3 linked regions of the Thiocystis violascens DSM 198 genome follow. The protein of the gene in region 3 interacts with the protein of the main gene of each other region in a pairwise test. Links are inferred from orthologs where the notes say so. Each region holds a gene or a part of one and is shown on either strand. Other genes may lie near its edges. The genes, in order: THIVI_RS00180, secA and secB.

Evidence for each region.
Region 1: the proteins of secB (region 3) and THIVI_RS00180 interact in binary tests that used the Escherichia coli proteins (3 or more experiments, as listed by UniProt). The link is inferred for Thiocystis violascens DSM 198 from one-to-one orthologs.
Region 2: the proteins of secB (region 3) and secA interact in binary tests that used the Escherichia coli proteins (3 or more experiments, as listed by UniProt). The link is inferred for Thiocystis violascens DSM 198 from one-to-one orthologs.

The regions. Positions count from the first base shown.
Region 1 is NC_018012.1:25,235-32,295, reverse strand. Bases 1,412-4,158 are described here. They hold THIVI_RS00180 (response regulator transcription factor), read right to left. Parts: upstream 3,257-4,158; coding sequence 2,567-3,256; downstream 1,412-2,566. Other genes in these bases: THIVI_RS00175 (hypothetical protein), read right to left, coding at 3,262-4,158; THIVI_RS00185 (ATP-binding protein), read right to left, coding at 1,412-2,560. Outside these bases: THIVI_RS22385 (EF-hand domain-containing protein), read right to left, coding at 331-1,125; more of THIVI_RS00185, read right to left, coding at 1,397-1,411; more of THIVI_RS00175, read right to left, coding at 4,159-4,377; THIVI_RS00170 (HesB/IscA family protein), read right to left, coding at 4,429-4,743; THIVI_RS00165 (PqiC family protein), read right to left, coding at 5,048-5,677; THIVI_RS00160 (PqiB family protein), read right to left, coding at 5,674-7,061. UniProt on the Escherichia coli protein: Response regulator member of the two-component regulatory system CpxA/CpxR which responds to envelope stress response by activating expression of downstream genes including cpxP, degP, dsbA and ppiA.
Region 2 is NC_018012.1:2,520,089-2,527,795, reverse strand. The notes cover bases 1,370-4,762. They hold secA (preprotein translocase subunit SecA), read left to right. Parts: upstream 1,370-1,730; coding sequence 1,731-4,562; downstream 4,563-4,762. Other genes in these bases: argJ (bifunctional glutamate N-acetyltransferase/amino-acid acetyltransferase ArgJ), read left to right, coding at 4,567-4,762; THIVI_RS11170 (M23 family metallopeptidase), read left to right, coding at 1,370-1,628. Outside these bases: lpxC (UDP-3-O-acyl-N-acetylglucosamine deacetylase), read left to right, coding at 1-118; THIVI_RS11175 (DciA family protein), read right to left, coding at 115-576; more of THIVI_RS11170, read left to right, coding at 684-1,369; more of argJ, read left to right, coding at 4,763-5,778; THIVI_RS11155 (Nudix family hydrolase), read left to right, coding at 5,836-6,867; THIVI_RS11150 (transglutaminase-like domain-containing protein), read left to right, coding at 6,926-7,707. UniProt on the Escherichia coli protein: Required for protein export, interacts with the SecYEG preprotein conducting channel.
Region 3 is NC_018012.1:3,056,519-3,063,830, reverse strand. Bases 2,472-5,469 are described here. They hold secB (protein-export chaperone SecB), read right to left. Parts: upstream 4,213-5,469; coding sequence 3,730-4,212; downstream 2,472-3,729. Other genes in these bases: THIVI_RS13545 (murein hydrolase activator EnvC family protein), read left to right, coding at 5,356-5,469; THIVI_RS13550 (ArsR/SmtB family transcription factor), read right to left, coding at 4,881-5,249; THIVI_RS13555 (rhodanese-like domain-containing protein), read right to left, coding at 4,271-4,702; THIVI_RS13565 (NAD(P)H-dependent glycerol-3-phosphate dehydrogenase), read right to left, coding at 2,723-3,733; THIVI_RS13570 (tRNA (cytidine(34)-2'-O)-methyltransferase), read left to right, coding at 2,472-2,683. Also shown: ntrC (nitrogen regulation protein NR(I)), read left to right, coding at 1-1,230; THIVI_RS13580 (hypothetical protein), read left to right, coding at 1,307-1,702; THIVI_RS13575 (hypothetical protein), read right to left, coding at 1,863-2,084; more of THIVI_RS13570, read left to right, coding at 2,219-2,471; more of THIVI_RS13545, read left to right, coding at 5,470-6,693; THIVI_RS13540 (S41 family peptidase), read left to right, coding at 6,906-7,312. UniProt on the Escherichia coli protein: One of the proteins required for the normal export of some preproteins out of the cell cytoplasm. It is a molecular chaperone that binds to a subset of precursor proteins, maintaining them in a translocation-competent state.

The sequences.
Region 1 (7,061 bases), 3.0 Mb from region 3 along the record:
AAGGAGACGTTAATGCGCGGTACCGCAGAGCGATGTCCCCGTAGACGTCAGAATCATGCTCCATGCGGCATCTTAATTTGCCTGCGTAACCAATTTCTGAGCGGTAAACAACATGATGAAACCACAACCAAGAACCGACCTCGTCACCGGTCAACTCGGGCTTGGGCAAGGCGACGGCGCCCGTGCTAGCCAGCGCGGGATGGCGCGTCGGACTGGTCGCGCGCGACCGCGCGTGCGGGGAGTCGGCGCTCGCCGAGATCCAGTTTGCGGGAGATCGGCGAGACGCTGACTTTTCAATTCGATGGAGACGATTATCCTCTTGCGTCAGGGCTATGCGGAAACGGACATCTGGCTCGTCTGATTGGTCTGATCCGTCGATCCATAGCTCTGCATCAACTGCATGATCGTCCGCATCACGGCGGTGCTGTTTGTTGCGCCGTCATCGGTAGCCTCCGAGGAGGATGCCTGCGACTGGCTGTAGGCGAGGAACTCCTCCATGCTGACCGTTCCATCCTCGTCGGTATCGGCCGCGGCGATGATCTGGCTCGCATCGGATTCGCTCTCCTCCGAGGGCGGCGGCCCACCCATGCCTCCCGGACCGCCTGGCCCACCCGGACCTCCCGGCCCAGCCGGTCCCCCCGTCATACCTTGGGCGTTTGCCGTGGCCGCGTCCTCGCTGGATTGTTCCAGCGTCATCGCTTCCTGAAACGTCACGCGCCCATCGTCATCGGCGTCCGCCGTCTCGAACTGGCTCAGAACATTGGTCAAGAGTTCGGCGCGCGCCGTCTCCTCATCAGTCAATGAATCCGCTTCATTGAGTGTGGCCAGTTGGCTCGTCAACTCTTCCTCGGTGAACCCGATATCGTTTTCACTGCCACCCGGTCCACCGCCCATGCCTTGAGCGAAACCGATGCTGTCGGCGAGTGTCTGGAGGGTATTTGTTAGCTCGGACTCCGTGACCTCGCCATCCTCGTCCGCATCGATTGCCGAGAAGACCTCGTCGGTGCTTGCAACCGAGGAATCCCCATTCGCCGAAGACATCTTCTCGATGGCCGCCTGAAGCTCCGACGCGGCGAGCGTCCCATTGCCGTCGGAATCCAGGTCGGAAAGCAGGTTTTTCGCCATGGTGGCGGGATCGGGTGGCCGCACGTTGCTCCTGGCCCCTGCCCCGTATGTCATCGACGAAAGACTACCGATCCCGCTGATCGCGCTCATGTCACACTCCTCATGGATGAAACGACCACAACCGCCCGTCTTCCGGGCGGTCTGCTGCTGAGTCAAAGTATCGGCTTTTCTCGGACAAGATGGGCACTCGCCAAGGTAAAAGTGGGTAAAGATTCAAGTGCGTCGATGCCATCGGCGGACAGTTCACGTCAATCGAGCAGATCGCATGAATCTATCCGAGGATCTCCGGCTGCGGTTGCAGCGGCAGGCGGATCTCGACACGGAGTCCGCCATCCTCGGGCAGCGAGGCCAGGATCGTCCCCTGATGGGATTGAATGGCGCGACGCGCGATGGCCAATCCCAGACCGAAACCCTCCGTGGCCGCATTCCGATGTCCCCGGTGAAAGGGTTGGAAGATCGTTTCCAGTTCGCGCGGCAAGACCCCAGGTCCATGATCGCGGACGCTGACGCAGACGTGACCGGAGTCCGCGCCATCCAGCGCGACCTCCACCGTCGAACCCGGACAGGTATATTTCACGGCGTTGCGCAGAACATTCTCGAAAGCGCGATGCAATGGCTCCGCCCGCCCCAGGACAAACCGCTCGCCACTGCCTGAAAAATGCAGATCCCGTCCATTGGAACGCGCCTCGAAGCGGGCGTCCTCGGCGATGTCCGCGAGCAGTTCGACCAGATCGAGCGACCTCGCGGGCGTCTCGTCACGCCCGGACTCCAGTCGCGCAAGGGTCAGGAGTTCGCCGACTAGGGTCGCCAGCCGCGTGGACTCGCATTCGATGCGGTCGAACGTCATCTCGATCTGACGGGGATCCTGACGGGCCAGTCCGATCGCGGCCTGGAGACGGGCCAGCGGCGAACGTAACTCATGCGAGACATCGTGAAGGAGTTGGCGCTGCGACTCCACAAGGCGTTGCAATTCCAGCGCCATACGGTCGAAGTCGCGGCCCAGGTCGGCGATTTCGTCGCGGCGGCGACCCATCCGCGACTGGATTCGCGTCTCCAGTCGACCCTCGGCCACCGCACCCAGCGCCCAACGCAGATTGCGAACCGGCTTGGCGAAATACCAGGCCAGCAGGGCGCTGGCCGCCAGACAACCGAGCAGGATGGCGAGCATCGGCAGATAGGGCGGCGGTGGTGGCGGTCCTGGGGGCGACGGAGGTGCAAAACCTGGAGCCCAGGGCGGCGAGCCGGGAGAATCTGCTCCCCATGGAAAATCCATCGCGTCATTGTCCGCTTGCCAGACATGCGACATGGCGTGTGGCGGCGGTGGACGCGGTTCCCAGGAATCCTCGAATACGCCAATGGTCAGAAACAGCGCCAGCGCGGCAAGTCCCTGAGCCAGAAGGAAGGCGAGAAAGAATTTCCAGAACAGACGGCCCACGCCGGATTATTCCCTGACCAACTGATAGCCCATGCCGCGAACGCTCTGAATCCAGGAGCGACCGCTCGGCAGGGCGCCGAGCTTCTGGCGAATACTGCTCAGATGAACGTCGATGCTGCGGTCATAACGCGCCAGGGGGCGACCCAGCCCCTGTTCCGACAGGATCTCCTTGCCGACGATGTGGCCGGCATGACGCGCCAGTACTTCCAGCAGATTGAATTCGGTGCTGGTGAGTTCAAGCGGCTGTCCCTGCCATTCGGCGCGACGACGTTCCGGCCACAGGGTCAGAGGACCGGCGCTCAGGGTCGCGCGCACCGTATCGACCTGGCCAGCCGTGGAAACACGTCGCAGGATGGATCGCAACCGAGCCACCAGCTCACGGGGCGTACAGGGCTTTGGAACATAGTCGTCAGCCCCCAGCTCCAGTCCCACGACGCGATCCAGATCATCGCCACGACCGGTCAGCATCAGCACCGGGATCTGACTCGTTTGACGGATTCGGCGCAACGCCTCAAGCCCGTCGAGCAGGGGCAACATGACATCCAGGACGACGATGGCATAGTCGCCATCCAGCGCCCGCGACACGCCGGCCTCGCCATCCTGGACGGCATCGACCTGAAACCCCTCCCCTTCGAGGTATTTCTTCAGCAGCGCGCTCAGACCCAGATCGTCGTCGACCAGCAGAACCTTGTGCATCGAACTCAATCCGTCGGACGACGCAAGGCGTCCAGACGCTCGCGGATCGGATCGATGACGGGGGCGAGCTTGCGGCGCATGAGACTGCCCAGCGTGGTGGAGTCGGACAGAATGGGCCGGATCAGGCCATAGCCCACGCCGGAGAGAAACCGCATGGCCGCGATCTCGGGGGCCAGGGCCGGTATCCGCCGCAGAATCCCGGCGACCCGTGCGTCCGGGGCGTCCGCATCGACGAATTGTCCGGCGTCCGCGAGCAGGGCGTCGAGCGCGAGATCGGGATCGCCCCCCGGGCGCAACGGGGCGAAATACGCGCGCAGACAGGCGAAGGCGGCGAGCACGATCTCCTGACTGGGCGGCTTGGCGAGCACGTCCCCGACTGTCTTGAGAAACGCCTGACCCTGCCCCGAACACGCGCGCTGGAGCAAAGCCGCGACGGTATCGTGTTGCTCCACCAAGTCACGGACAGTCTCCGCCAACGCGCGCGCGGGCGGCGGTTCCGGGAGATCGTCCGGCAATGCCTGGAGAAACCCGACCAGATAGGCATGCTTGCGAGCGGACTTGCGCCAGAGATCGCCCCGCCGTTCCGCGTCGAGCAGACCCGGCTGCAGCATCAGCCGAACCGATTCGACGATCGCCTCGCTTTCGGTCTCGAACGGCAGGTATTCCATCAGATAATCGGCAAGCACCCGACCCATGGCGCTGCGGACGATGGCTGGATTGGCGAGCATGCGGCGGGCATTGCCGGCGTCCTCCATCGCCCACCAGGCGCGTCGCGCCAATTCCTCGCTGAGTCCAGGCGCGCAGACGGCGGCGACCACCGCCTCGGGCTCGCCGAGCAGCAGCAGTTGCGCGAGGCTGTCGTCACGCATCTGGCCCATTCGGGTCCAGCGTCGCAGATAAATGGGATAGCCGCCGGGCGAGCCCAGGACATGCCCGGAAAGCAACTCCCGCACCCGGCGCAGATACGGCTCCGGGCGGGTATTGGGATTGAGCCGAATGGTCGCTTCGCCCTGGGGACCAAGCCCCTGGACAAGCATCCGGCACTCGTCGATGCGGATCGCCTGGGGTTGGTTGGCGAGCAGGACGTTGAGCCGGAGGCGATCCTCGGGAGTGAGATCCATCGGATCAGGACGCCCGGGCGAACCGCCTGGCGGTGGTTGAAGAACGCATCGCTAGTCCTCGATCGGCGGCTTGAAGTTCGGGTCTTTCGGATTGAGAAAGATGAAATGAAACTGGCCCGGTTCGATCTCGACATAATCCATGGTCGCCTGATCCAGCAAGGGAACCTGTTCGAGGGTCATGACAACATCGACGCCCGCGCAGTTCATCCGAATGTCGTCCTCGGTGAGTTCGTCGAACCCCATGCGATAATCGATCCCGCCATCCGGCTGCCGGACGGCGGCCAGTCGCAGCGACAAACCCTCGGCGCCACCCTGACTCGCCGCCTTGAGAACCTGTTCGGCGGCTGCTGCTGTGAGTTTGAACATCTCAGACCTTTACCTGTTGGCTATTCGCGTCGAAACTCTCGTCAGTTTAAACCTTCTGATGCGAGTTTTGGACCGCGCCGCTTGTGCGGCATGCCCTCGATCAACGTCCACGAAAGAAAAAGGGAGAACATCCGCCGCCTCGGAGCGCGAAACCGTTCGTGGTTCGAGTGCCTCACCACGAACGGTTTCTTAGGTGATCTCCTGACAACAACCTACCCACGGAGAGACTGTCAATCTTGAAAAATCCTGTGAATCCTGTCCATTGAAAGCGTTGATTCCGGTAGAAACTTTCCCGGAAATCGCCTTATCTCTTTTCATCGAACGCCGGCGCCTGCTTGGGAAGATCCCGCGCCAGCGTCGCCACCTCCCGGCTGAAATCGGCCAGCGTCGCGCTCAGGGCGGCAATCAGTGCGTTTTCGTCTTTTGGCGCGGCCAGCGGACGCTGGTAGCGGCTCTCGCGCACGGCCAGCACCCGATCGAGATTGGGGTCGAGGACGACCCAGCGCACCTTGAGCAAAGCCTGAGCGTCGGCGGTTCCCTGGAAGGCCAGAACCTCGGCGGCGATCCTGACATCGAGCGGATAGCGCACCTCGCTCGGCAAGATCAGAATGCGGCTGGTACCGAGCAAACGTGCCAGGTTTTCGCTCCAGACCCGCATGAAATCATCCTGCAGCGTCCCGCCCCAACGATGGAACTCGTCGACCGCGAGACGATTTCCACCCGTCTGGGTCACGATCTGCGGCCGATCCAGAAAGACCGGAAAGGACACCGGACCCAATCCGATCGCCAGTTCGCTGTCCGCAGGGGTCGGCGGTCCGTCCATGGCCGATAAGACGGACAGGAGATAGAAACTGGACGGCGGCGTACTCGCGCACCCGCCAAGATTCAGCACCGCCAGAACGACCAGGGTTCGCCACGGCAACCTCGGACTCATCGGCCCTTCCCCTTGAGCAGCGCCTCGGGATGACGTTCCAGATAATCGGCCATCAACCGAACCGAGCGCGCCGCCGTGGAGACTTCCTGAAACATGCGGCGCATCTCGATCGAGACGGCCGAATTCTCCGAAATCGTCGCGCTCGTCGCCTTGAGCGTGGCGGCGGTTTGTTGGAGCGTCAAGGCCAGTTCCGGCGCGATCCGGTCGTTGAGTTGCTCGGCGGTCGCGCGCGCGCCGACCAGCGCGCCTTCGAGTTCGACCAGCGTCCGCTTGAGTTCGGGCGAGTTGATCAGAGCGTTGGCGCCCGCCACCGTCTGACTCAGTTCCTCGCCGATCCGGTCGAGCGGGAGGCGCTCGAGCTTGTCCAGAATGTTGGCGAGCTGGGTCGTCAGCGCCTCCAACTGTGCCGGGAGCGTCGGGATCACCCCGTAGTCGCCATGGCGCGCGACCCGCGCGGGCTTGGCCTCGGGATAGACATCGAGATCGACATACAGCTCTCCGGTCAACAGGCTGCTGGATTTGAGCTGCCCCCGCAACCCGGTCTCGACCAACCGTTCCACCATCCGCTGCCCCTCAAGTTTGCCGGAATCGCCCAGGATCGCGATGCGGTCGGGTTCGATCTCGATCAGCACCGGGAGACGGAATTGCGCATCCTCGACGCTGAACTGAAGCTGGACATCCAGCACCCTGCCCAGATCGATGCCCTTCAGCAGCACCGGCGCGCCGATGGCGAGCCCGCGTACCGAGCCATCGAAAAAGAGCAGATACCGCTCCTTGCGCGCATAGGTCTTGGCGTAGGCCTCCGCGCGACTCGAATACAGCATGAAATGCCCCGCGTCTTCGCCGGGCGCCAGCGCCTGATCGCTGGCCCCGAGCGGAGTCGCGGCGATGGTCTCGGGGGTATCGAAGGAGACGCCGCCAATCAGCACCGACAGGAGCGAGAGCGTATCGACCTTGACTCCGGCGGAACTCAGCGAGAAATCGATCCCGCTCGCGTTCCAGAACCGGGTTCGGGGGGACACCAGCGCATCGTGCGGCGAGGAGACGAACACCTCGATGCTGACCGCCTGGCCATCCGCATCCAGCGCATAGCCGGCCACCTGCCCCACCTGGATCTGACGATAATAGACCGGCGAGCCGATGTTGAGCGATCCCAGGGTCGGCGCGCGCAGCACGAAACGCCGGCCCGGCTCCGAGGTCGTGAACAGCGGCGGTTCTTCGAGTCCTGTGAAATCCCGTCTCGGCCGTCCGTCGGTGACCGGATCCAGAGCAATAAAGGCGCCGGACAACAGGGTCTCCAAGCCCGAAATTCCGCTCGCCGAGACGCGCGGACGCTCGACCCAGAAACGGGTTTTCTCGGTCAGAAAATCCGCGAAGACATGCT
Region 2 (7,707 bases), 540 kb from region 3 along the record:
CCTGAACAACGCGCTGTTGCGCGCGCTGGTCGCCGACGAAGCGGCCTGGGAGGAGGTGGTCTTCGAGGATTCGGCGACAGCGCCGATCTGCTACGCGCAGCCGATTGCGGCTGTTTAGTCTGCTTCGATATGTCCCGGGGGCGCATGTCTGTTCGCGAGGTTCTTCAGCGCGCGCCGTAAGTCCGGATCCTGTATGGTGTCCGCTGCTTCGAGCAGATGCTTGATTGTGCCGCTCGACAGTCTGGGCGTCGGCATCCGGGGTTGGTGTGGGCGGCTTGTCTCGTCGCGAGCCAGGCGGACTTGAATGTGGGTTTCGGTTATTTCCCGCGTTTTTAACGAGCGAACGATGTCCTCGGCCAGAAAGCGCGCGCGCGTCGTCCAGGCTGGGGAATCGAAATAGAGCGTTAACCGCGTTCCCTCGACACCGACATCCAGGCAGTGCGCTTGCATCGGTTCAGGCAATCGGGAGCGCACGTATTCAAGCAGCGCAATCTCCCTTGCTCGCCGTTCGAGCAGATCGCGCGCGGAGCTGTTGTTTTGCAACAGATCGCGGATATGAAAAAGTGTGATGTTCATTGGTGTTGTGTTCGTGTCGGCCGCGCATCGGCAGACGTGATCTGACTGGCCGATTGGCGAGCCATTGACGAGCATTGTTCCTTGAAGACCTGAAGCAGAGAGAAACGATGTACCACCACGATCGAAGAAAAAACGCTCGCGGACAGGCCGTTGTCGTGCTTTTGGCTATTTTATCCTTTGTCTGCGCGGGCGCTGGGTTGGGATGGTTGATCGGACAATACGCCAATCGTCTTCCCTCCGCCGATCCTCCTCGATCCGCCCCGGCATTCGCCTCCGCATTTCCACCGACGAATACAGCAGAGTCTTCGCCTTCCCGTGCGCGCCAGACAGTCGGTGCAATCGCCTCTCGTCTGGGCGACATGCAGGCCGAGTTGCTGAGGCTGAATGCGCTGGGAGAAAGGCTGGTCGGAATGTCCGGGCTCGATCCCGAGGAATTCGATTTTGCAAACCCGCCCCCCCAGGGCGGTCCGGAATTGGGGCCAGTCCGCGATTACACGATCAAGGAAATCGCCAGCGAGTTGAGCGGCGTTGCCGGGATGATTCAGGATCGTCAGCGCAAACTCGACGTGCTCGAAGATGTCCTCGTGAACAAGGATTTGACCGCGCGCGCGCTTCCGTCAAGCTGGCCGGTAAGCACCGGTTATGTTTCATCCAACTTCGGTTTCCGGATTCATCCCGTCAAAAAGGTCCGTATCTTTCACGAAGGAGTTGACATCGCCTGTCCGCGGGGCACGCCGATCCTTGCGGTGGCGGATGGTGTCGTCACCTTCAGCGGGCGTCGAAATGGCTACGGGCGGGTGGTCGACATCCGTCACCCGGATGGCCTGCTCACCCGTTATGCCCACAATACCGCGAACCTGGTCAAGGAAGGACAGAGGGTTCGTCGGGGACAGTCGATCGCCTCGGTCGGGGCAACCGGTACGGCCACGGGTCCGCATGTTCACTTCGAGGTACACAAAGACGGCAAGGTCGTCAATCCCATGCCGTATTTGAATGGCCGGAGTACGCTGGGTGGCGCTCCGGTACGCACCACCGACCGCTCTCCAGGTTGATTCCGGTTGCGAGGTAGAGTCAGGCAGGTCGATGTTCGCACTTGCGGTCATCGAATTCCGGTATCATTCGCCGATTTATTCGGCAGGTCTTAAATTCATCCGATGGTTACTCGACTGTTCAAAAAGATCTTCGGGAGCCGCAATGATCGGCTCGTCAAGACATTGATGAAATCCGTGGTGCGGATCAACGCCCTGGAGCCCGGGATCGCGCAATTGTCGGATCAGGCGCTTGCCGCGAAAACCGCCGAATTCCGTCAACGGCTCGCCGCCGGCACCGATCTCGACAGCCTGCTCCCCGAGGCATTCGCCGTGGTCCGCGAGGCCGGCAAGCGCGTGCTCCAGATGCGTCATTTCGACGTGCAGATGGTCGGCGGCATGGTCTTGCACGACGGCAAGATCGCCGAGATGCGCACCGGCGAGGGCAAGACCCTGGTCGCTACCCTGGCCGCCTATCTCAACGCACTGCCCGGCAAGGGCGTCCATGTCGTGACCGTCAACGATTATCTGGCGCGCCGCGATGCCTCCTGGATGGGACGTATCTATCACTTTCTGGGCTTGACCGTCGGCGTCATCAATTCCTCCGGCGGCCTGGGGCCCGATATGGCCTCATATCGGTTCGATCCGGATTACGAGCCGCCCGCCGGTCAGGGGTATCGTCATCTGCGGCCCGCGACCCGTCGCGAGACCTACGCCGCCGATATCACCTACGGCACCAACAACGAATTCGGCTTCGATTATCTGCGCGACAACATGGCGTTCACCGCCGAGCAACGGTCCCAGCGCGATCCGTTTTACGCCATCGTCGACGAGGTCGATTCCATCCTGATCGATGAGGCGCGCACCCCGCTCATCATCTCCGGTCCCTCCGAGGGCAGCACCGACCTTTACAAGAAGATCGACGGACTCATCCCCCGACTGACCCGCCAGCCCCCCATCACGAACGAGGAAGGCAAGCCCGATTTCGGCCCCGGCGATTACTCGGTCGACGAGAAGCTGCGCCAGGTCTACCTCAGCGAGGAAGGCCACGAGCATGTCGAACAGATGCTGGTCGAGATCGGCCTGCTCGACGAGGGCGATGGGCTCTATGATCCGAGCAACATCGTGCTCATGCACCATGTCTATGCCGCGTTGCGCGCCCACGCGCTCTTCCAGAAGAACGTCGAATACATCGTGCGCGACGGTCAGGTGATCATCGTCGACGAATTCACCGGCCGCACCATGCCCGGCCGGCGCTGGTCCGAGGGTCTGCATCAGGCGGTGGAGGCCAAGGAAGGGGTCGCCATCCAGTCCGAAAATCAGACCATGGCCTCGATCACCTTCCAGAATCTGTTCCGGCTCTATCCCAAGCTCTCGGGCATGACCGGCACCGCCGATACCGAGGCCTTCGAGTTCCAGCAGATCTATGGCCTGGAAGTGGTCGTCATTCCCACCAACCAGCCGATGATCCGCGAGGATCGCGGCGATCTGGTCTATCTGACCCAGGACGAAAAATATCAGGCGATCATCGCCGACATCCAGGATTGCGTGAAGCGCGGCCAGCCGGCGCTGGTCGGCACCGCCTCGATCGAGACCTCCGAACTCATCGACCGCCTCCTGATCGAGGAAAAGATCCCCCATGAGGTACTGAACGCCAAACAGCACGAACGCGAGGCCGGTATCATCGCGCAGGCCGGCCGTCCGGGCGCTGTCACCATCGCCACTAACATGGCGGGGCGCGGCACCGACATCGTGCTCGGCGGCAATCTGGAGGCCGAACTGGAAGAGGCCGGCCCCGACGCCGACCGCGACGCTATCCGTGCCGCCTGGAAACTGCGTCACGCCGAGGTCGTCGCCGCCGGCGGTCTGCACGTCGTCGGCACCGAGCGCCACGAATCGCGCCGTATCGACAACCAGTTACGCGGACGCTCCGGGCGTCAGGGCGATCCTGGTTCCTCGCGCTTCTATCTGTCGCTCGAAGACAACCTGATGCGCATCTTCGCCTCCGAGCGAGTCGGCAAGATGATGCAGCGGCTCGGCATGCAGAAGGGCGAGGCGATCGAGCACCCCTGGGTGACCAAGGCCATCGAGAACGCCCAGCGCAAGGTGGAAGGGCGCAACTTCGACATCCGCAAACAACTGCTCGAATACGACGACGTGGCCAATGATCAGCGCAAGGTGATCTACGGCCAGCGGCGCGATCTGATGGATAGCGTCGATATCTCCGACACCGTCACCGCCATGCGCGAGGATACGCTCAAGGCACTGATCGATTCGCACATTCCGCCTGAGAGCCTGGAGGAGCAATGGGATGTCGCCGGACTCGGCGAGGTGCTGGTTCAACACTTCGGTGGCGATTGGCCGCTTCAGCAATGGCTGGACGAGGATCACGATCTGCACGAAGAGAGTCTGCGCCGGCGTATCCATGACACTCTGGTTAAACGTTACGAGGACCGGGAAGCGCTCATCGGGTCGCCGAACATGCGTCAGATCGAAAAGGCCGTGATGCTGCAAACCCTGGACAGCCAGTGGAAGGATCATCTCGCCGCCATGGACTATCTGCGTCAAGGGATTCATCTGCGCGGCTATGCCCAGAAGAACCCCAAGCAGGAATACAAGCGCGAGGCGTTCCAGATGTTCTCGGCAATGCTCGACAGCATCAAGCAGGATGTCGTGATCACCCTCGCCAAGCTCCAGGTTCAGGCACCCGATGGCGCGTCCGGTCCGCCGCCCGCGGCGTTCGCCCCAAGTCCGGTCCCGGACAAGGCATTCGAGTTCAAGCATGAGGTGTTCGAGGGGTTCGGCGGCGGCGATTCCGATGACACGGAAGCGCCTCCAGGATCCGGCGAACCGGAACATCAGCCCTTTGTGCGCGAAGGCCGCAAAGTGGGCCGCAACGAGCCCTGTCCCTGCGGATCCGGTAAAAAATACAAACAGTGCCACGGGAAGGCGAGCTAACGCGATGACGCCATCGGAGCCTTCCTTTCGCCCCGTCGCCGGTCTGCGACTGGCGTCCGGCGCGGCCGGCATTCGCTATCCGGGACGCGATGACCTGGCGGTGTTCGAGCTTCCAGCGGGCAGCGCCTGCGCGGCGGTCTTTACCCGTAACGCCTTCCGGGCGGCGCCGGTCACTCTGGCACGGGGTCATCTGGACCGCATCGCGCCGCGTTATCTCCTCATCAACTCCGGGAATGCCAACGCCGGCACCGGACGGCGCGGACTGGAGGATGCGCGCGCCTCCTGCGCGGCGCTGGCCGCACGGGCCGGCTGCCAGCCCGAGGAGGTTCTGCCCTTTTCGACCGGCGTGATCGGCGAGCACCTGCCCGTGGAACGTCTCGCGGCGGCCCTGCCCGATCTCCTGACGCGGCTCGATCCGGCGGGCTGGCCGTCCGTCGCGCGCGCCATCATGACCACCGACACGGTGCCCAAGCTGGTGTCGCGCCAGTTCGCGTTGAACGGCCAGACCGCCACCGTGACCGGGATCGCCAAGGGGGCTGGGATGATTCGCCCGGACATGGCGACCATGCTCGCCTTCATTGCCACCGATGCCGCCGTCGCGCCGGCGCTCCTGCAAGCCTGTCTCCAGACAGCGGTAGCGCCGTCGTTCAACGCCATCACCATCGATGGCGACACCTCGACCAACGATTCCTGCGTCCTGATCGCCACCGGCGGACTCGGCAATCCCATGATCGAGGATGTCGGCACGCCGGACTTCGCGGCGCTGCAGGCCGCCGTCAGCGCGGTCTGTCTGGATCTGGCCACGGCCATCGTGCGCGATGGCGAGGGTGCCACCAAACTGGTCACTGTCGCGGTCGAGCAGGCCGCCGATACGGACGAGGCACGGCGGGTCGCCGATACCATCGCCCATTCGCCGCTGGTCAAGACCGCGCTCTTCGCCTCCGACCCGAACTGGGGGCGGATTCTGGCCGCGGTCGGGCGCGCCGGTCTCCAGGATCTCGACATCGAACGGGTGCGGATCTCTTTGGGCGAGGTGCTGATCGTCGCGGACGGCGGACGCGCGCCGGACTACACCGAGCAGGCGGGAGCCGCCGTCATGGCCGAACCCGAGATCCTGATCCGCGTGGCGCTGGGTCGGGGCGACGCCCAGGCGCGGGTGCTGACCTGCGACTTCTCCTATGACTATGTCCGCATCAATGCCGAGTACCGGAGTTAAATCGCGTCTGGCACTGTGTCCATGCAGACGCTGACTGACTCAGGCAAGGTTGAGCCGATGCACGAGCAACGCATGCCAGACCGGATAGGGTTTAATCAGGGCTTGGTCCATGTGATGGTGGGCGTCATCGCGGACGATGCTGGCCGCATTCTGGTGACCAGGCGTCCGGATCACGTCCATCAAGGCGGACTCTGGGAATTTCCGGGCGGGAAGCTGGAGCCTGGGGAGTCGCTCGAGCAGGGGTTGTCCCGCGAGTTGGCTGAAGAGCTAGGCATCCAGGTTCGGTCCAGTCGGCCGCTGATCCGGGTACATCATCATTATGCCGACCCCTCGACTCCGCTCATCGTGCTGAGCGAAGCCGAAGTAGGGGCAGGTCGCCATGTCCTGCTCGATGTGCGTCGGGTGGAGGTTTACTCGGGAACTCCCGAGGGGCGCGAGGGGCAGCCACTCGACTGGCTGGAACCGGAGGCCATGGATCCCGATGTCTTTCCGGCGGCCGACCGACCCATCATCAATGCGCTGCGATTGCCGTCTCTGTTCATGATTACCGGGGGCGATCCCCGGCGGACGGATGAATTCCTGGAACGTGTCGGGCATGCACTCGATCAGGGCATCCGGCTGGTCCAACTGCGCGCGCATGACCTGGACGATCAGGCTTATCGTCGCCTTGCCAGCGCGGTTTATGCGGTCTGCGACACGCGCCGGGCACGTCTGCTGCTCAATCGGGAGCCGCGACAGGTCTCCGATGTCCCTCGTCACGGACTGCACCTGTCGGCCCGGACGCTCATGAACCTGACCGCGCGACCCGGTCGGTCGCATGAACTGATCGGTGCTTCCTGCCACGATACCGCGCAACTGGAACAGGCCGCGCGACTTGGCCTCGATTATGCTCTACTCTCTCCAGTGAAGCCGACCGCGACCCATCCGGACGCCCTTCCGCTCGGCTGGCAGGGCTTCGCCGACCTCGTCGAACCGATCCCCTTGCCGGTCTACGCACTGGGTGGTTTGGGTCCGACGTCTCTCCAAGACGCCATCGAACACGGCGCGCAGGGGATCGCCGCGATCCGGGGGCTGTGGCCGGACGCTTGATGCCGTTCTGATTCAACGGCGCCGTTCAGGTTCGCCGTTCAACACCAGGAGTCGACCAATGCAGATTCGTTTCGGCTACGAGTTGGTCTATGCGTGCCCGCAACGTACGCCCATGATTCTGACCCTGAACGTTCATTACAGCCGGGTCTCGGACCTGGTCGTTCCCGATCATCTCGTCACCCAGCCGGCGGTGCCGATCACCGCCTATCGCGACGGTTTCGGTAACTGGTGCAGCCGTTTGGTCGCCCCGCCGGGCGAGATCCGTCTCACCACCGATGCGGTGATCAATGACTCGGGGCAACCCGATGCGACGGATCCCGACGCCGCGCAGCTCGCGGTGGAGGCGCTGCCCAGCGAGACCCTGGTCTACCTGCAGGGGAGCCGCTATTGCGAGACCGACCGTCTCTCCGAGATGGCCTGGTCGCTGTTCGAGAAAACGCCGCCGGGCTGGCGCCGGGTGCAGGCGATCAGCGATTTTGTGCATGGTCATCTCACCTTCGGTTATCAGTACGCCCGCGCCACCAAGACCGCGCTCGAAGCCTTCCACGAGAAGCGGGGAGTCTGCCGCGACTACACGCATCTCGCCATCGCCTTCTGTCGCTGCATGAACATTCCCGCGCGCTACTGTACCGGCTATCTGGGCGATATTGGCGTGCCGCCGTCCTCGGCGCCGATGGACTTCTCTGCCTGGTTCGAGGCCTATCTGGGCGGGCGCTGGCATATCTTCGATCCACGCAATCGGGTACCCCGTATCGGACGGGTGCTGATTGCCCAGGGACGCGACGCCGCCGATGTGCCGCTCAGCAATGCCTTCGGTCCCACGACCCTGAAGCAATTCAA
Region 3 (7,312 bases):
CTGCTCCGTCAGGTGACGGCCCGCTATCCGGGGCTACCCGTCATTATCATGACCGCGCATTCCGATCTGGACAGCGCGGTCTCGGCGTTTCACAGCGGTGCGTTCGAATATCTTCCCAAGCCTTTCGACCTTGACGAAGCCGTCTCCCAGATCAGTCGCGCCTGCCGCCGCGGGCGCGATGAACGCACCGAAGAGGTCGCGGAAGCCAAGGCACCGGATATCATCGGCGAGGCTCCCGCCATGCAGGAAGTCTTTCGCGCCATTGGCCGTCTTGCAAGATCCAACATCACCGTTCTCATCAATGGCGAATCCGGAACCGGCAAGGAACTGGTCGCGCGCGCCTTGCACCGGCACAGCCCAAGAAGCGATCGGCCGTTCATCGCGCTGAACATGGCGGCCATTCCGCGCGACCTCCTGGAATCCGAGTTGTTCGGCCATGAGCGCGGCTCCTTTACCGGGGCACAGGCACGACGCGAGGGACGCTTCGAGCAAGCCGATGGCGGCACGCTGTTCCTGGATGAAATCGGCGACATGCCCGCCGAAATGCAGACCCGCCTGTTGCGCGTCCTGGCCGATGGCGAGTTCTATCGGGTTGGTGGCATGGCGCCAATCCGGGTCGATGTCCGCATCATTGCCGCCACTCATCAGAATCTGGAAGAGCTTGTTCGCCAAGGCCGCTTCCGAGAGGATCTCTTCCACCGTCTCAATGTCATTCGCATCCACTTGCCAGCCCTGCGGGATCGACGCGAGGATATTCCGTTACTGATGCGTCACTTCCTGGCCCAAGCCGCCTTGGAATTAAGCTGCGAACCCAAGAGCCTGTTACAGGGTGCGATCGATCACCTGAAACGACTCGATTGGCCGGGCAATGTGCGACAACTGGAAAACGCGGCGCGCTGGCTGACCGTCATGGCGTCGAGCAAACACATTCAGGCCGAAGACCTGCCGCCCGAGTTGAATGCCACCTTCGTGGAGCCATCGAACGATGACTCCTGGGAACTGGTTCTGCGCCGCTGGTCTCGCCAGAAGTTGAATCAGGGGCAGGAAGCGCTACTTGATAAGGCATTACCGGCCTTCGAGAGGATTATGATTCAATCGGCCCTGGAACATACCGGCGGCCGACGTCAGGAAGCCGCCCGCCTTCTCGGCTGGGGGCGAAACACCTTGACAAGAAAAATCAAGGAGTTAAGCATCGACTCTGGAGATCCGCCCGCCAACGAAGACAGTTAAACGGCTTCAGGTATCGCGAGAGTCCTTTGCGAAAACACTACATTTATTCGTTCGACATGTGGATCGGGAGATCGATTTGGACAGCACCAGCATTGAACTCAAAGGCGCCGAGATTTCCTCGATCGACCTGGATCAAGGATGTCTTCGCATGCGGATCGCACGCGCCTCTCTGATCAAAACCTTGACTGGATCGACCGAGAGAACCCGCTGGTGGCAGGCTGGAGTCTTGCGCATGGATGACGCGGTTCTGTCGTCGCCACTTCCGATCGGCCCCTTGGTTTGCGCTGGCGGAGATCTTGACGAAAACATTTACACATATCGAGACATGATTCCCATCCCGCTCGCCAGCCGAGGTTACATCCGCTGCGAACTGCGCTTCGAGGGCGCGGCCTTGCCTTTCGTCGTCACCGCATCTGCGGTAGAACTCGAGATGAAGGGCACTCCAAAATACCTTGAGCATCTGAGGACATAAAAAACCCGCGCGATGGCGCGGGTTTTATGGCGATTTCAAGATCGCCTTACCCGTGGAGATCTGTCTCTCGGTCACTTAGACCGAGTCCACACCGGGGTTTTCACGTTCATGCCAAACCCGGTCGAACACTTGCGACCATATCTGGCATGATGAATGCAGCTTAGCGTACTGAGCCAACGATTTCGTGAGCAATATCCACGACACGATTGGCCATGTCGAGATATTCCTGGCGATAGTCCGCCAGCAACCCTTCAGTGGAAGCCCAGTAATCCTTTCCGGACACACCGTGTTTGTGTTCGTAATCGATAAACTGCTTCTGCATTTCAAGCATCTTATCGATCAGTTCCTGTTTTTCTGATTTCAGCGCGGCGATGTCGCTCATGGATGTGTCCCCCATCGGTTGTGGGTCTGTTATGGAAATATAATTCAGTAGATACCGAAGCTGTAATATAGCATGCGCGATTGAACAGAAGTCAATCCGACAAAACTTCTAGGTTTACCCCTCGGATCAGTCACGTGTTTGATGTCATTCTCTACGAACCCGAGATTCCACCCAATACAGGCAACGTCATGCGCCTGAGCGTCAACGCGGGAGCACGTTTGAATTTGATTCAACCGCTCGGATTCTCCCTGGATGATCGTTTGCTGCGACGGGCGGGACTCGATTACCGCGAATGGGCGGATGTTCATGTCCACGCATCGCTGGACGACTGCCTTGATAGTCTCTCCCGACCGCGCGTGTTCGGCGTCAGCACCAAGGGCGACGTTTCTTATACGTGCCCCCGGTATCAGGCTGGCGATGTGATGCTCTTCGGCCCCGAAACACGCGGACTTCCAGACACCATACTTGAGGCTTTACCAAGCGAGCAGCGCATCCATATCCCGATGTATCCCGGTAACCGCAGCATGAATCTATCGAATGCGGTTGCCGTCGTTCTGTTCGAGGCTTGGCGTCAACACAATTTCGCGGGTGCGCGATAGTGCGCCAACCCACTGAGTACGAATCAGCTTTTACGTCAGTCAACCGATCTCCGGTCTGGGCTCGCGCTCCAGCAATGCGCGCGTGGCCTGATCCGGCGAAACCTGCTCGTAGAGAACGCGGTAAACCTGCTCGCTGATGGGCATCTCAACGCCGAGCTTCTCGGACATGGCGTGAATCGATAACGCCGTCACCACCCCCTCGACCTCCTGGCCAATGTCAGCCAGCGCCTCCGTGACGCTCAGCCCGCGCGCGAGGGCCAGACCCATGCGACGGTTACGCGACTGATTGTCCGTGCAGGTCAGCACCAGATCGCCGACGCCGGCAAGCCCGGTAAAGGTCTCGGCGCGTCCGCCCAGCGCGGTACCGATGCGAATGAGTTCAGCCAGCCCACGAGTGATCAGAGCGGCGCGGGTATTGGCGCCGAATCCCAGGCCATCCGCGATGCCGGTCGCGATCGCGAGCACATTCTTCGCGGCGCCACAGACCTCGACGCCCACCATATCCTCGCTGGTATAGGCGCGGAAACGTTCGCAATGCAGGAGACGCGCAATCCGTTCCGCAAAGACCGCCTGGCTGGACGCGACTGTGACGGCGGTCGGCAGCCCCCGAGCGACTTCCAGGGCAAAACTGGGGCCGGAAACCACGGCAAATTGCCGCGCCCCCAGTTCCTCCTGAGCGGCTGCATGCAGGAGTTGACCGGTCGCCGGATCAAGACCTTTTGTCGCCCAGGCAACCCCGATACGCTCGGGGAGTCTCTCGGACAAGGCGTTGGCCACAGGTCGGAAGGCATGACTCGGAACCGCGATCAAACAATCGGTCGCCCCATCGAGCGCCTCGTCCATGGAGTCGGTCGGCATCAGCTCCGGCGGCAAGGGAAAGCCTGGAAGAAACTGGCTGTTCTCGCCATTCCTGCGCAGTGCCTCGATTTGCGCCGCCTCATGCCCCCACAATCTCACGTGATGGCCATTTCGACACAGCAGTATTCCGAGCGCGGTACCCCAGGAACCCGAGCCGAACAGCGCAACGGTTGCGGAGGATGCTTGGCTCAATGTTGGCTCGGCGTGACGCCGCCGGCTTGGGACTGCTCCAGTGCCTGCTGTTGATGTTGGGCAAAGAGCGCATCGAAATTGACGTGCTGAAGGACGAGCTGCGGGAAACTGCCCTTGACGACAAGGTCGGAAACCACTTCGCGGGCATAAGGAAAGAGCAGCGTCGGACAATAGGCGCCCAGCATGGGGCCAAGCTCCGCCTCCGAAAAGCCATTGAGGCTAAAGATGCCGGCCTGTTGGACTTCGACAATGAAGGCCGTCTTCTCTCCCACCATGGCGGACACCGTCACCGAGAGGACCACTTCGTAAAGATGCTCGTCGAGATGATTGATTTTGGTCGTGAGGTTGAGATCGTGTTTCGGCTTCCATTCTCCCCGAAAAATCTCTGGCGCATTCGGCGCCTCGAAGGACACATCCTTCGCATAAACGCGCTGAACGGAGAATTGACGTTCTGTCGGTTGCTGCTCGTGTTCGGCCATGCTGGATTCCTGATGAGAGTGGGAACAAAGGTAACGGATGCCGACACCGAATCCAAATTCAGCGTTTTTTGCGGGTCAGCGGCAGGCTTGCGGACTCCCAGGCCATGAGACCGCCTCGAAGATTGTACACTTCCTCGAAACCTTCCTTGCGGAGCTGGGTGCAGGCCATGGACGATTGCGATCCGGATCGACAGCTGACGATGATTGGTTTTCCTTTATACTTTGCCAGGGTTGCCATCTGATTTTTAAACCCATTCATCGGTATATTCAGGGCGTTGATGATATGTCCCTTGGCATAATCCGCCGCCGGCCGCACGTCGATGACCGCGGCATCCCGATGATTCATCATCTCTGTGGCCTCCATGGGATCGACGCTGCCTTTGCTGCCAACCAGAATATTGTGGGTCAGTAGCCCGAGAATCACGGCCAACGCCAAAAACAGGTACCAGTGATTCACTACGAACTCGGCGAGTTGGTCTAATAACGGCATCGGTCTGCTGTCTCATGTAGGGTTGTAGCGCCACTTTAGGCAAGCGACGAATGAGTCGCGCGATTGACCGGCATCCGTGAACGCATCTCGCGTACGCGCACACCCTGTCATCGGCTTGAGGCAAGTTTTGAAGTATAAGGATCGCGCGTGCGCGCGTCATCTCGGGATCGGCCGGGCGTTAGCGGACGTGGTGGCAGAAAACCTCGCGCATCATCCCGATCAGACGCAGCGTGCGTCCGTCGCTGACCCGGTAGTAGACGCGATTGGCATCCTTGCGGGAGGCGAGGATGCCCTTGTCGCGGAGAATGGCCAGATGCTGGGAGATATTGCTTTGGGACGTTCCGACATGGTCGACGATTTCCTGGACGCTGATCTCCCGATCGCCAAGCGTGCACAGGATCTTCAGTCGCAGCGGATGAGACATTGCTTTCAGCGAACGGGAAGCACGTTCGATATCGTCGTCATCCGCGAAGAGATCCATCTCCTCCCGGTCGTTTTCCGGCAGGTTCAAGATCGGTCTGGGAGGATGGCTCAGGTTAGTCGCCATTGCATCGCATCTGATTAATTTATCACCATACAATAATAAACTCTTTTCTTGCCGACTGCGAAGCGTTCGCGCCATCGACACCTGGTTCGCGACCGTTCGGGTTCTGATGATCCTGGTCTCTCCGATGTTAAATGCCTGGCACCACCGCGACGATCGCGTCCGCGAAGTATCCGCCCGCACGGCGTCCGCCTGCTTTCCCCGACGGCTCCAGGGTCGCCGATCGTTCTGCGTCGCGTGCCTCCTGCTGGCTGGACTCTCCCTCGCGCAAGCCGAGGACGAACGCGAGCCCTCGCTCGAAAGACGCAGCCAGGAGTTACTCGACATCGAGGAACGGGCCGCGGCGATCGGCGCGGAATTGATCGGGCGCAAGGCCGATCGGCTCGCGCTCATCGACGAACTGGAAGCGCGCGAGCGCAATGTTGCCGAACTCAGTTTGGCCAACCGCGAACTCGAACGCCTAGTGAGGGAACAAACTCGCGTTGCCACGGCGCTCAGGGCACGTCAGGCGGAGGAGCGCCAAGCCTTGCGGAAGGAGCAGGATCTGCTGATCGAACTGGTGCGCACCGCCTATGTGATGGGGCGCGCGGATCGCTTGCGCCTGCTCCTCAATCAGGAAGATCCGACCCAGGCAAGTCGCGTCCTGTCGTATTTCGCCTATTTCAATCGAGAGCGGGTGAGGCGCATCCTCTCGGTTCGGCAACGCGCGGAACGTCTCGCCGACCTGGCGCGCGACGCCGAACAGGAAGCCGAACGGCTGGCCGAACTGGCCAGGAGCCAGGAAGCGACGCGTCAGCGGTTGGAGCAGGCAAAGCAACAACGCGCCCTCGTTTTGGCGCAGTTGGAGGAAACCATCGCAAACCGGGCGGAAAATCTGCAAACTCTGCGAAAAGACGCCGAATCGCTCCGACTGCTGGTTGAACACCTGCGCCAACGGGCGCAAATTCGGGCTGAACTAGGCATTCATCGAGCACCGTTTCGAGAGCGCAAGGGCGAACTCGCCTGGCCAATCCTGGAGGGTCGCATCCTGGCGAGTTTCGGGGCGCCCAAGGAAGACTCGGAGTTGCGTTGGGATGGCGTGTTGCTGGCGGCACGGGAGGGCGAGGAGGTGCGGGCGGTGAACGACGGGCGAATCGTCTATGCCGATTGGCTGCGCGGCTTTGGGATGCTCCTGGTGATCGATCATGGCGACGGCTTCATGACGCTGTACGGCCATAACCAAACCCTGCTGCGAGAGCTTGGCGAGTGGGTCGCGACCGGCGAGGAGATTGCCCTCAGCGGGAACAGCGGAGGACGCGACAAGCCGGTACTCTATTTCGCGATTCGACATAACGGACAGCCGCAGGATCCCGTCGCCTGGTGCGGCGGATCGGGTCGGCAGGGAGGCATGGCGGCGGCGCGCGCGATCGCTATCGAAGGCGAGATTCAGCGCTCCCCCGCTTTGTGAAGCGCGAACAAACATGCGATGCTAAGGTTGTCGCATCGAAACCGCGTCCAGATTAACATGCGCCGTTTTGTGCCTGGATGCGCTGGACTGGATCGTGCCAGCAAGCGTCGCCCACCGACGCGGTTTCCCAATTCTCCGGCGATTCCAACGAAGTGTGCCTGTCCCGACGAACGGCACGCAGTCTCAAACCAACTATTGATTGAATCATCACCATGATGCGCCCTCGGTTTGCATTGCTGTTTAGCATTGGGTTCCTTGTCTGTGTGGCGGCCCGTCAAGACGGGATTGCCCATGCCGAGGCGCCCGTCGCCGCTCCGGTTAAAGACCAGGCGCAAAGCCTCCCGCTCGATGAATTGCGGACATTTGCCGATGTCTTCGGACGGATCAAAGAGGACTATGTCGAAGAGGCTCAGGACAAATCCCTGATCGAAAATGCGATCCGCGGCATGCTGGCCGGACTCGACCCCCACTCCGCCTACCTTGACACAGAGGAATATCGCGACCTGAAGGTCGGCACCAGCGGAGAATTCGGCGGCCTGGGCATCGAGGTCGGCATGGAGGACGGCTTCGTCAAGGTGATTGCCCCCATTGACGACACGCCGGCCCAGCGCGCTGGCGT